DNA from 2 places in the Virgibacillus ainsalahensis genome. Region 1 is predicted to be linked to the other one. Evidence: a T-box and tRNA genes for the amino acid it is inferred to sense, from the RefSeq annotation. Region 1 holds a T-box; the other holds one or more tRNA genes.
The links. A T-box is a leader RNA that pairs with one kind of tRNA and senses whether it is charged. The one in region 1 lies ahead of proS (proline--tRNA ligase), so its partner is inferred to be a tRNA-Pro.
Positions count from the first base shown of each region.

Region 2: it has a tRNA-Pro gene. The T-box ahead of proS (proline--tRNA ligase) is inferred to sense a tRNA for this amino acid. The anticodon was not compared.

Region 1 covers NZ_AP043943.1:3,027,981-3,034,294, reverse strand. Annotated here, with positions in the region: gene ACZ427_RS14955 (ABC transporter ATP-binding protein) at 1-1,386, shown strand, start outside; gene ACZ427_RS14950 (glycerol-3-phosphate acyltransferase) at 1,459-2,082, shown strand; gene ACZ427_RS14945 (DUF456 domain-containing protein) at 2,095-2,580, shown strand; gene thiD (bifunctional hydroxymethylpyrimidine kinase/phosphomethylpyrimidine kinase) at 2,610-3,440, shown strand; gene ACZ427_RS14935 (hypothetical protein) at 3,691-3,966, shown strand; T-box leader at 4,055-4,282, shown strand; gene proS (proline--tRNA ligase) at 4,340-5,779, shown strand; gene ACZ427_RS14925 (glutathione peroxidase) at 5,892-6,314, opposite strand, start outside.
Region 2 covers NZ_AP043943.1:3,420,734-3,427,047, reverse strand. Annotated here, with positions in the region: rRNA gene ACZ427_RS17015 (16S ribosomal RNA) at 1-557, shown strand, start outside; rRNA gene ACZ427_RS17010 (23S ribosomal RNA) at 722-3,641, shown strand; rRNA gene rrf (5S ribosomal RNA) at 3,761-3,876, shown strand; tRNA gene ACZ427_RS17000 (tRNA-Val) at 3,911-3,986, shown strand; tRNA gene ACZ427_RS16995 (tRNA-Thr) at 3,989-4,064, shown strand; tRNA gene ACZ427_RS16990 (tRNA-Lys) at 4,105-4,180, shown strand; tRNA gene ACZ427_RS16985 (tRNA-Leu) at 4,184-4,268, shown strand; tRNA gene ACZ427_RS16980 (tRNA-Gly) at 4,286-4,360, shown strand; tRNA gene ACZ427_RS16975 (tRNA-Leu) at 4,367-4,455, shown strand; tRNA gene ACZ427_RS16970 (tRNA-Arg) at 4,459-4,535, shown strand; tRNA gene ACZ427_RS16965 (tRNA-Pro) at 4,541-4,617, shown strand; tRNA gene ACZ427_RS16960 (tRNA-Ala) at 4,627-4,702, shown strand; rRNA gene ACZ427_RS16955 (16S ribosomal RNA) at 4,849-6,314, shown strand, end outside.

The sequences.
Region 1 (6,314 bases):
CAATATAAAAAGGGATTACGTGAAACCAATTTGCAAGTGATTCGTAAACTAAATATGACAATTTATGAGGGTGAAATTGTCGCAGTTATTGGGGCAAGCGGGTCAGGTAAAAGTCTGCTTGCAGATGCTGTGTTAGGTATACTACCTGAAAATGCGACCATTACTGGGGAATTGAGATATAAAGAAGAAATGCTTACAACCAAGAAACAGGAAATGTTGCGTGGCAGAGAAATTTCGCTAATTCCACAATCCGTCAATTCGCTAGACCCATTAATGAAAGCAGGAAAACAGGTGCAATCTGCAGTTCAAGGGAAAGACAAAAAAGATGTTCAGCGGGCTGTGTTTCGAAAATTAGGTCTGGGTCAAGAGTTAGAAAAACGCTATCCTTTTGAATTATCCGGTGGCATGGCGAGAAGGGTTTTGGCTGCAACAGCGATGGTAATTGATGCAAATTTAATAATTGCGGATGAACCAACGCCCGGGCTGGATCCGCAGGCAGTCCAGGAAACGGCCGCACATCTCAAAGAATTGGCTGCTGCAGGGAAAGGCATCATGTTTATAACCCATGATATTGCGACAGCACGAAAGATTGCAGATAAGGTTGTAGTTATGAATGAGGGCAGAACGATTGAAACTGCAGGGGTTGAGGCCTTCTCGGGAAAAGGTGAGAAATTGCAGGAGCCCTATACAAAGAAATTATGGGATGCATTACCGCAAAATCACTTTTTTTCAGGTAGTCCAACGAACTCAGAGGGGGAGCCTGAAACGGATGGCAAGATGCTTCAAGTGAAGGGAATCAGTTATCGTTATTCCAAAAATCCATATCTTTTTAAAAATGTGGATATAACAATAAAGCCCGGGGAAATTGTAGGCATGTTTGGATACAGCGGATCTGGTAAAACAACGATGTCAGAAATCATTGCCGGATATATCAAGGCAAAGGAAGGTACTGTTATAGTAAATGGGGAGACAGATTTTCGCACCATGGCACATCCGGTACAATTGATCTGGCAACATCCTGAAAAAGCAATTAACCCGAAATGGAAAATGGGAAAAGTGTTGGCAGAAGCTCAAGTGGCTGATAGAGAATTGCTGCAGGCGTTAGGAATTAGGGAAGAATGGCTAACAAGATATCCGAGTGAATTATCCGGAGGTGAACTGCAGCGGTTTTGTGTTGCACGTGTGTTTCATTCCCACACGAAATACATCATTGCTGATGAAATGACGACAATGCTTGATACCATTACACAGGCAGAGATATGGCAAGTGGTTTTAAAATTAGCTGAAGAGCGTAAGATTGGGGTGCTTGCTATCAGTCATGATTACGATTTGCTTCAGCGGATCAGTAATCGAACCATTGATTTTAAGAAGATTCGTAATGTCTGATTAAGAAAGAATTACACCATCGTATTCTTACAGTTTGGATTTCGCTATATACTGAAGCAAAGGAGGGTTCATGTGTATTTTCTCATTGCTTGTATAATTGGATATATTTTTGGCTGTATTCATGGCTCGCAGGTAGTAGGTATGTATAAGAAAGTGGATATTAAGAATGCAGGAGTGAAAAATGCCGGGGCATCGAATACAACAATATTGCTTGGCTGGAAATATGGAATTTTCGTTGCTCTTATTGATATTTTTAAGGGAACTTTAGCACTGTTATTGGTATTATTTATTTTAAATGAAAATGGAATTACTGGTGAGGCGCAACATCTGCTTGTGTATATAACGGCATTATTTGTTATTATAGGACATAATTACCCAATCACGATGAAGTTTAGCGGCGGGAAGGGGACGGCATCACTTGTCGGGACGCTGTTTGTAATTGACTGGAAAATAGCTGTGTTTGGAATTGGTATTTTACTTTTGTTTACAATTACGACAGATTACTTAGTTGTCGGTGTGTTATTTATGTATCTTTCCTTTCTAGTTACCACCGCTTTCTTTTTTGGAATGGAGCCGACAGTGATTGTTATTTTATTATCGATATTGAGTATTTGGAAACACATGGAAAACTACAAACGAATCTATAGAAAAGAAGAGACGAAACTATCAAGTATGTTCCGGAAAACGCCGGAGTAACAGGAGGGCATCATGCTGGATATTATTATATGGATTATCATTATTGCGTTATTTGTCGCAAGTTTTGCGGGAATCATCTTTCCAATTATTCCTTCTGTGTTTGTCTTATGGGGAGGGTTCCTTCTCTATCATTTCGTATTGAATTCACAGGAACTGAACGCATTTTTCTGGATAGCCATGTCTGTATTCACAGTTATCCTTGTAGTGGCGGATATCATTGCCAACAGTTATTTTGTGAAACGTTTCGGTGGAGGAAAATGGGGAGAACGAGGGGCTGCAGTGGCTGTGATTGTTGGATCATTCATTTATCCACCATTCGGTATCCTGATTGTTCCCTTCATTACGGTTCTGGTCATTGAAATGATTCAAAAGCGAACGGTTAAGGAAGCGTTTCGTGCATCCATTGGCTCATTGATTGGCTTTTTGGGCGGGGCTTTCGCAAAAGTGGTCGTGCAGTTTATTATGATTGTCTGGTTTTTTATTGTACTATTATTTTAGAAATAATTTTCGAAAAGAGGTAGTTCCAGATGAAGCATCCATCAAGACTAATCACAATTGCAGGTTCTGCTGCTGGAGGCAGTGCAGGAATTCAGGCAGATTTGAAAACATTTCAGGAACTGGACGCATATGGGATGAGTGTTGTTACTGCAATCGTAGGAAGACACCCGGAAACAGACAAAAATGTTCATCCACAGACCATCGAAGCAATCGAGGCACAATTTTCCACATTGCTGAAACAGGTTGGAGCAGATGGATTAAAGACAGGAATGCTGTTTTCGAAGGAAGTTATTGAAACGGTTGCGGGATTGATTAAGGAGACCAATATTCCAAATATAGTAGTAGACCCCGTGATGGTGGGGAAACTGGATTCGAAGCTGTTAGAAGATGATGCGATTGATATGTTGATTAACCAGCTAATCCCAATGGCAAAAGTCATTACCCCCAATGTGCCGGAAGCTTCGTTGTTATTGGGTGGCAAAGCTCTAAATAATGTTGACGATTTAAAGCAGGCAGCGATTGACCTTCATACACTGGGTGCGGATTATATTCTGGTAAAAGGCGGCAGACTGGAAGGTCCGGCAGTGGACGTTCTATATGATGGTGAAAGTCTGACAACATTTGAGGCCCCACGGATTGATACTGTGAATACAAGTGGTGCTGGATGTACGTATTCTGCAGCGATTGCAGCACATCTGGCGAAAGAAAAAACGATTGTGGAAGCGGTTCGACTAGCAAAACGTTTTGTAACGACAGCGATTGAACACAGCTTTTCCTATACGGATGCAGTTGGCCCGACCTATCATGCTGCGGAGCGAAAATTTGGCGCGGCTCATAAAATCAACGTGAATACATTCTAAATGGAAACGTTACGAGAACAATAGACTAAGTTGATTGCATCATTGCGAACGAGGAGAGTCATTTAGGGTCTCCTCGTTCTCATTCGCGAAGTATTATCTTCTCCAAACTGTTCATCCAAAAAATAAATAAATAACGTAAAGATCTGGCGTCAGATCGACATTTGATAAGTTGCAAAATGATATAAAGCATTTTAAATTAAAAGCGCTGTGTATAGAAAGGGGATTAACAATGTTCAGATGTGCATGGTGTATGAAGAAGATTGCTGAAGATCAACCATTATACGCAATAAATGTTAAGTTTGCCGAAGGGATTGATTACTCGGAAAAAGAAGGGGAAATTATCCAAATTTATTTAAACTCAAGGCATACCAGTGTCCCAATGATTGTCACAACGTCTGACTCCGAAGCTAAGAAACATGGACAAGACGGCCTATTTGCGATCTGCAGCGGGAAATGTGGTGAAAAAATGAAAACAACTCTTTCAAAAGAAATCGAGACTTTCAAAACTTTTTCAGATGCAGAATAGGAGAAAAGCCTTTCGCTTTGAGGAAAAAGGTATGTAATATTGATATGCCTTGACTTTGCCTTTGTATAGCATTATATTAAGAGATATAAACGAAACGCTGAAAAAGGATTAGTACATTGCAGTGTCTTTCAAAGAGAGGAAATGGCCGGTGTGAATTTCCGAAAGACTGAATTGGAACCTGCCTTTATAGTTCGCCATCGGAAAGGCAATATTTGCTGTAAGATGTGCGCGGTTCATAACCGTTATCAAGTAAAGTGTGCATGGCTTATTTTGTGTCTGCAAACAAGGGTGGTACCACCAAACCTCGGTCCCTTTACGGATGGAGGATTTTTTGTGTTCAAATAATAATTTTTATATAAAGAGGTGTTTTAGCTTGGGTAAGAAAAATAAGCAGTTTGTGGAGAACATTACCGCAATGGAAGATGATTTTGCGCAGTGGTATACAGATGTCGTTAAACAGGCGGAACTGGTTGATTATGGACAAGTCCGCGGAACAATGATTATTAAGCCGTATGGTTTTGCAATTTGGGAAAATATCCGCGAGGAATTAGACCGGAAATTTAAAGAAACAGGTCATTCCAATGTTGCATTCCCCTTATTCATTCCGGAAAGCCTTCTGCAAAAAGAGAAAGATCATGTCGAAGGGTTTGCACCGGAAGTAGCCTGGGTAACACATGGTGGAGACGAAGAATTAGCTGAACGGATAGCAGTCCGACCAACATCAGAAGTACTTTTCTGTGATTATTACTCCAAAAATATTCATTCCTATCGTGATTTGCCAATGCTCTATAACCAATGGACAAATGTTGTACGCTGGGAAAAAACAACACGCCCTTTCTTGCGTTCATCTGAATTTCATTGGCAGGAAGGACATACAGCACATGCGACAGACGAAGATGCAGCAGCAGAAACGGATCGAATGCTTGGTGTCTATGCAGATCTTGTGGAAAACTATTTAGCAATCCCTGTGTTAAAAGGACGCAAAACGGATAAAGAAAAATTCGCAGGTGCGAACTATACATTGACGATTGAGAGTTTAATGCATGATGGAAGAGCACTGCAATCCGGTACGTCCCATCATTTCGGAACAGGATTTGCAGAAGCCTTTGATATCACTTATTTGGATGAAAATGGAGAGAGCCAGTTTGTCCATCAAACATCGTGGGGACTTTCAACACGTATAATGGGCGGCCTAATCATGGTACATGGAGATAATCGGGGATTAGTTGTTCCTCCACGAGTTGCACCGACGCAGGCAATGATTGTTCCAATTGCCCAGCATAAAGAAGGCGTGCTGGATAAGGCATATGATTTACGTGATCAATTAAAAAACTTAATTCGTGTGGATATAGATGGTAGTGACAAAATGCCCGGATGGAAGTTTAATGAATATGAAATGAAAGGCATTCCTGTCCGTATAGAAATGGGACCGAAAGATATTGACAAAGAGCAGGTCGTACTTGTTCGCCGTGATACAGGTGAGAAGGAATTTGTAGCACAAAGCGAGGTTGAGGAACGGGTCCCTGCACTGTTGGAAGAAATTCAACAAAATCTATTTGATCGAGCATTGGCTCATCGTGAAGAGAAAACAACTGTTGCTAAGGACATGGAAGAGTTTAAACAAAACCTCAATCAAAATCAGGGATATATTAAGGCCATGTGGTGTGGGGATACAGGCTGTGAAGAAAAAATCAAGGAAGAAACGTCAGCAACATCACGCTGCATCCCATTTGAACAGGAAAGTGTTGCAGATACATGCGTATGCTGTGGCAAAGAAGCAAAAGAACTGGTTTATTGGGCAAAAGCATATTAATCATAGCTGAAAACGAGCGCGAGAATTGCGCTCGTTTTTTAGCATAAGGATTAGGTAAATGTTGAGGACTGTGGATCCTTAAAGTAGACCAAAGCTTTCAAACTGGAGTGTTTCAAGATTCAATCACTTTTTTTACATCTTTTTCGATACTTCCCGGTTTGGTCTGTGGTGCGTAGCGGTCGATGACTTCTCCTTGTTTGTTGATGAGAAACTTTGTAAAATTCCATTTTATTTGTTTGGAAAGTATCCCTTTCTGTTCATCAGTAAGGTATTTAAAAAGAGGGTGGGCATTATCGCCCTTTACATCAATTTTACTAAACATTGGAAAGGTGACACCGTAATTTTTTTGACAGAAATTCGATATTTCCCCGTCTGTTCCTGGATCTTGTTCATTGAATTGATTGCATGGAAATCCGAGAATTTCAAATCCTTGATCATTGTATTGTTCGTATAGTTTCTGCAAGCCTTCAAATTGTGGTGTAAATCCGCACTCGCTTGCTGTATTAACAATAAGAAGAACGTTTCCTTTGTAATC
Region 2 (6,314 bases), 390 kb from region 1:
AGGTCTTGACATCCTCTGCTATCGGTAGAGATACCGAGTTCCCTTCGGGGACAGAGTGACAGGTGGTGCATGGTTGTCGTCAGCTCGTGTCGTGAGATGTTGGGTTAAGTCCCGCAACGAGCGCAACCCTTGAGATTAGTTGCCAGCATTTAGTTGGGCACTCTAATCTGACTGCCGGTGACAAACCGGAGGAAGGTGGGGATGACGTCAAATCATCATGCCCCTTATGACCTGGGCTACACACGTGCTACAATGGATGGAACAAAGGGCAGCGAAACCGCAAGGTCAAGCAAATCCCATAAAACCATTCTCAGTTCGGATTGCAGGCTGCAACTCGCCTGCATGAAGCCGGAATCGCTAGTAATCGCGGATCAGCATGCCGCGGTGAATACGTTCCCGGGCCTTGTACACACCGCCCGTCACACCACGAGAGTTGGTAACACCCGAAGTCGGTGAGGTAACCTTTTTGGAGCCAGCCGCCGAAGGTGGGACCAATGATTGGGGTGAAGTCGTAACAAGGTAGCCGTATCGGAAGGTGCGGCTGGATCACCTCCTTTCTAAGGATATATTACGGAAACATACTCGGTTGTTTGGTTCAGTTTTGAGAGAGTGAAAACTCTCTATTTGTACCTTGAAAACTAAATAAGAGTAACAACGACATCAATTTTTTGAAATAAAGCGAAGGCGAATTTAAATTCGTACGCTTATTCACAGTAACGCTAGTTAAGTGAATAAGGGCGCACGGTGGATGCCTTGGCACTAGGAGCCGATGAAGGACGGGACTAACACCGATATGTCTCGGGGAGTTGTAAGTAAACTACGATCCGAGAATTTCCGAATGGGGAAACCCACTGTTCGTAATGGAACAGGACTTGTGTCTGAATACATAGGGCACAGGAGGCAGACCCGGGGAACTGAAACATCTCAGTACCCGGAGGAAGAGAAAGCAAACGCGATTTCCCAAGTAGCGGCGAGCGAAACGGAATCAGCCCAAACCAGAAAGCTTGCTTTCTGGGGTTGTAGGACACTCCATTGGAGTTACAAAGAAATTCCTTAGACGAATGATCTGGAACGATCAGCCATAGCGGGTAAGAGCCCTGTAGTCGAAAAGGAATTTCCTCCGGAGTGGATCCTGAGTACGGCGGAACACGAGGAATTCCGTCGGAATCCGGGAGGACCATCTCCCAAGGCTAAATACTCCCTAGTGACCGATAGTGAACCAGTACCGTGAGGGAAAGGTGAAAAGCACCCCGGGAGGGGAGTGAAAGAGAACCTGAAACCGTGCGCTTACAAGTAGTCGAAGCCCGTTAATGGGTGACGGCGTACCTTTTGTAGAATGGACCGGCGAGTTACGATCGTATGCAAGGTTAAGTGGAAGACACGGAGCCGCAGCGAAAGCGAGTCTGAACAGGGCGAATGCAGTATGCGGTCGTAGACCCGAAACCGTGTGATCTACCCATGTCCAGGGTGAAGGTCAGGTAACACTGACTGGAGGCCCGAACCCACGTATGTTGAAAAATGCGGGGATGAGGTGTGGGTAGGGGTGAAATGCCAATCGAACACGGAGATAGCTGGTTCTCTCCGAAATAGCTTTAGGGCTAGCCTCAAGGAGATAGAGTACTGGAGGTAGAGCACTGATTGGACGAGGGGCCCTCACCGGGTTACCGAATTCAGTCAAACTCCGAATGCCAGCTACTTTACCTTGGGAGTCAGACTATGGGTGATAAGGTTCATAGTCGAGAGGGAAACAGCCCAGACCGCCAGCTAAGGTCCCAAAGTATACGTTAAGTGGAAAAGGATGTGGAGTTGCCCAGACAACCAGGATGTTGGCTTAGAAGCAGCCATCATTTAAAGAGTGCGTAATAGCTCACTGGTCGAGTGACTCTGCGCCGAAAATGTACCGGGGCTAAACGTATCACCGAAGCTGCGGATTGTTCTTTGAACAATGGTAGGAGAGCGTTCCAGGTGCCGTGAAGTCAGACCGTGAGGACTGGTGGAGCGCCTGGAAGTGAGAATGCCGGTATGAGTAGCGAAAAAAGAGTGAGAATCTCTTTCACCGAATGCCTAAGGTTTCCTGAGGAAGGCTCGTCCTCTCAGGGTTAGTCGGGACCTAAGCCGAGGCCGAAAGGCGTAGGCGATGGACAACAGGCAGATATTCCTGTACCACCTCATGATTGTTTGAACGATGGGGGGACGCAGTAGGATAAGGAATGCGCACCGATGGATGTGTGCGCCCAAGCAGTGAGAAAGTTGGATAGGCAAATCCGTCCAACAATTTCAAGCTGTGATGGGGAGGGAAATTTAGTACCGAAGTTCCTGATTTCACACTGCCAAGAAAAGCCTCTAGTTAGATCATAGGTGCCCGTACCGCAAACCGACACAGGTAGGCGAGGAGAGAATCCTAAGGTGAGCGGGAGAACTCTCGTTAAGGAACTCGGCAAAATGACCCCGTAACTTCGGGAGAAGGGGTGCTCACTTGTGAGTGAGCCGCAGTGAATAGGCCCAAGCGACTGTTTAGCAAAAACACAGGTCTCTGCGAAGCCGAAAGGCGAAGTATAGGGGCTGACACCTGCCCGGTGCTGGAAGGTTAAGGGGAAGCGTTAGCACTTACGTGCGAAGCGTAGAACCGAAGCCCCAGTAAACGGCGGCCGTAACTATAACGGTCCTAAGGTAGCGAAATTCCTTGTCGGGTAAGTTCCGACCCGCACGAAAGGTGCAACGACTTGGGCACTGTCTCAACGAGAGACCCGGTGAAATTATACGATGTGTGAAGATGCACATTACCCGCGACAGGACGGAAAGACCCCGTGGAGCTTTACTGTAGCCTGATATTGAATGTTTGTGCAGCTTGTACAGGATAGGTGGGAGCCTGAGAAGCGTGAGCGCTAGCTTACGTGGAGGCACCCGTGGGATACCACCCTGGCTGTATGAACTTTCTAACCCAGGACCGTGAACCGGTTCGGAGACAGTTTCAGGCGGGCAGTTTGACTGGGGCGGTCGCCTCCCAAAAGGTAACGGAGGCGCCCAAAGGTTCCCTCAGAATGGTTGGAAATCATTCGCAGAGTGCAAAGGCAGAAGGGAGCTTGACTGCGAGACCTACAAGTCGAGCAGGGACGAAAGTCGGGCTTAGTGATCCGGTGGTTCCGCATGGAAGGGCCATCGCTCAACGGATAAAAGCTACCCCGGGGATAACAGGCTTATCTCCCCCAAGAGTTCACATCGACGGGGAGGTTTGGCACCTCGATGTCGGCTCATCGCATCCTGGGGCTGTAGTCGGTCCCAAGGGTTGGGCTGTTCGCCCATTAAAGCGGTACGCGAGCTGGGTTCAGAACGTCGTGAGACAGTTCGGTCCCTATCCGTCGTGGGCGTTGGAAGTTTGAGAGGAGCTGTCCTTAGTACGAGAGGACCGGGATGGACACACCGCTGGTGTACCAGTTGTTCCGCCAGGAGCATGGCTGGGTAGCTACGTGTGGCAAGGATAAGTGCTGAAAGCATCTAAGCATGAAGCCCCCCTCAAGATGAGACTTCCCATCACTTCGAGTGAGTAAGATCCCTCAGAGACGATGAGGTTGATAGGTTCGAGGTGGAAGCATGGTGACATGTGCAGCTGACGAATACTAATCGATCGAGGACTTAACTAACTTCTTTACGATGTCCGTTGTTTTAACTCTTATTTAGTTTTTAGGGTATAAATCAAAAAAACCCTTGCATTTTTATTTAAAAATGCATATAATATATCTTGTCCTTGTTTTGAGGAATGTCTGGTAGCAAGAGCGGAGAGGTCACACCTGTTCCCATGCCGAACACAGAAGTTAAGCTCTCCAGCGCCGATGGTAGTTGGGACGTTGTCCCTGCAAGAGTAGGACGCCGCCAGGCATATATATTAATTTTAGAATGACAAGCATATATTGGAGGATTAGCTCAGCTGGGAGAGCACCTGCCTTACAAGCAGGGGGTCGCAGGTTCGAGCCCTGCATCCTCCACCATTGCCGGCCTAGCTCAATTGGTAGAGCAACTGACTTGTAATCAGTAGGTTGGGGGTTCAAGTCCTCTGGCCGGCACCATTTCTTAATTTAATAATATTTAAATGGTGCATTTTAGTACGAGCCATTAGCTCAGTCGGTAGAGCATCTGACTTTTAATCAGAGGGTCGGAGGTTCGAATCCTCCATGGCTCACCATTTGCGGGTGTGGCGGAATTGGCAGACGCGCTAGACTTAGGATCTAGTGTCTTCGGACGTGGGGGTTCAAGTCCCTTCACCCGCACCATTTATTTTCAATGCCAGGCGGAAGTAGTTCAGTGGTAGAACACCACCTTGCCAAGGTGGGGGTCGCGGGTTCGAATCCCGTCTTCCGCTCCAAGCCACGCCGGGGTGGCGGAATTGGCAGACGCACAGGACTTAAAATCCTGCGGTAGGTTTCTACCGTGCCGGTTCGAGTCCGGCCCTCGGCACCATTCGCGCCCGTAGCTCAATTGGATAGAGCGCTTGACTACGGATCAAGAGGTTAGGGGTTCGACTCCTCTCGGGCGCGCCATTTTACGGGAAGTAGCTCAGCTTGGTAGAGCACATGGTTTGGGACCATGGGGTCGCAGGTTCGAATCCTGTCTTCCCGACCATTTAGTTAAGGGGCCTTAGCTCAGCTGGGAGAGCGCCTGCCTTGCACGCAGGAGGTCAGCGGTTCGATCCCGCTAGGCTCCACCAATATTTTTTCGCTCTTTGAAAACTGAACAAAACAACCAGTATGTCAAGAAGAACATAACCTGTTTTTCTTTAAATAAATCAGAAGTTAACGCTTCTGAGAAAAGCTAAGTATATAAGATTGATTGGTGTTAATCTTATTTCAAACTTTTTTGGAGAGTTTGATCTTGGCTCAGGACGAACGCTGGCGGCGTGCCTAATACATGCAAGTCGAGCGCGGGAAGCAAGCAATCACCCTTCGGGGTGTGCGCTTGTGGAACGAGCGGCGGACGGGTGAGTAACACGTGGGCAACCTACCTGTAAGACTGGGATAACTCGCGGAAACGCGAGCTAATACCGGATAATACTTTTGCTCTCATGAGTGGAAGTTGAAAGGCGGCATTTATGCTGTCATTTACAGATGGGCCCGCGGCGCATTAGCTAGTTGGTGAGATAATGGCTCACCAAGGCGACGATGCGTAGCCGACCTGAGAGGGTGATCGGCCACACTGGGACTGAGACACGGCCCAGACTCCTACGGGAGGCAGCAGTAGGGAATCATCCGCAATGGACGAAAGTCTGACGGTGCAACGCCGCGTGAGTGATGAAGGTTTTCGGATCGTAAAACTCTGTTATTAGGGAAGAACAAGTGCCGTTCAAATAGGGCGGCACCTTGACGGTACCTAACCAGAAAGCCCCGGCTAACTACGTGCCAGCAGCCGCGGTAATACGTAGGGGGCAAGCGTTGTCCGGAATTATTGGGCGTAAAGCGCGCGCAGGCGGTCTTTTAAGTCTGATGTGAAAGCCCACGGCTTAACCGTGGAGGGTCATTGGAAACTGGAGGACTTGAGTACAGAAGAGGAGAGTGGAATTCCACGTGTAGCGGTGAAATGCGTAGAGATGTGGAGGAACACCAGTGGCGAAGGCGACTCTCTGGTCTGTAACTGACGCTGAGGTGCGAAAGCGTGGGGAGCGAACAGGATTAGATACCCTGGTAGTCCACGCCGTAAACGATGAGTGCTAGGTGTTAGGGGGTTTCCGCCCCTTAGTGCTGAAGTTAACGCATTAAGCACTCCGCCTGGGGAGTACGGCCGCAAGGCTGAAACTCAAAAGAATTGACGGGGGCCCGCACAAGCGGTGGAGCATGTGGTTTAATTCGAAGCAACGCGAAGAACCTTACCAGGTCTTGACATCCTCTGCTATCGGTAGAGATACCGAGTTCCCTTCGGGGACAGAGTGACAGGTGGTGCATGGTTGTCGTCAGCTCGTGTCGTGAGATGTTGGGTTAAGTCCCGCAACGAGCGCAACCCTTGAGATTAGTTGCCAGCATTTAGTTGGGCACTCTAATCTGACTGCCGGTGACAAACCGGAGGAAGGTGGGGATGACGTCAAATCATCATGCCCCTTATGACCTGGGCTACACACGTGCTACAATGGATGGAACAAAGGGCAGCGAAACCGCAAGGTCAAGCAAATCCCATAAAACCATTCTCAGTTCGGATTGCAGGCTGCAACTCGCCTGCATGAAGCCGGAATCGCTAGTAATCGCGGATCAGCATGCCGCGGTGAATACGTTCCCGGGCCTTGTACACACCGCCCGTCACACCACGAGAGTTGGTAACACCCGAAGTCGGTG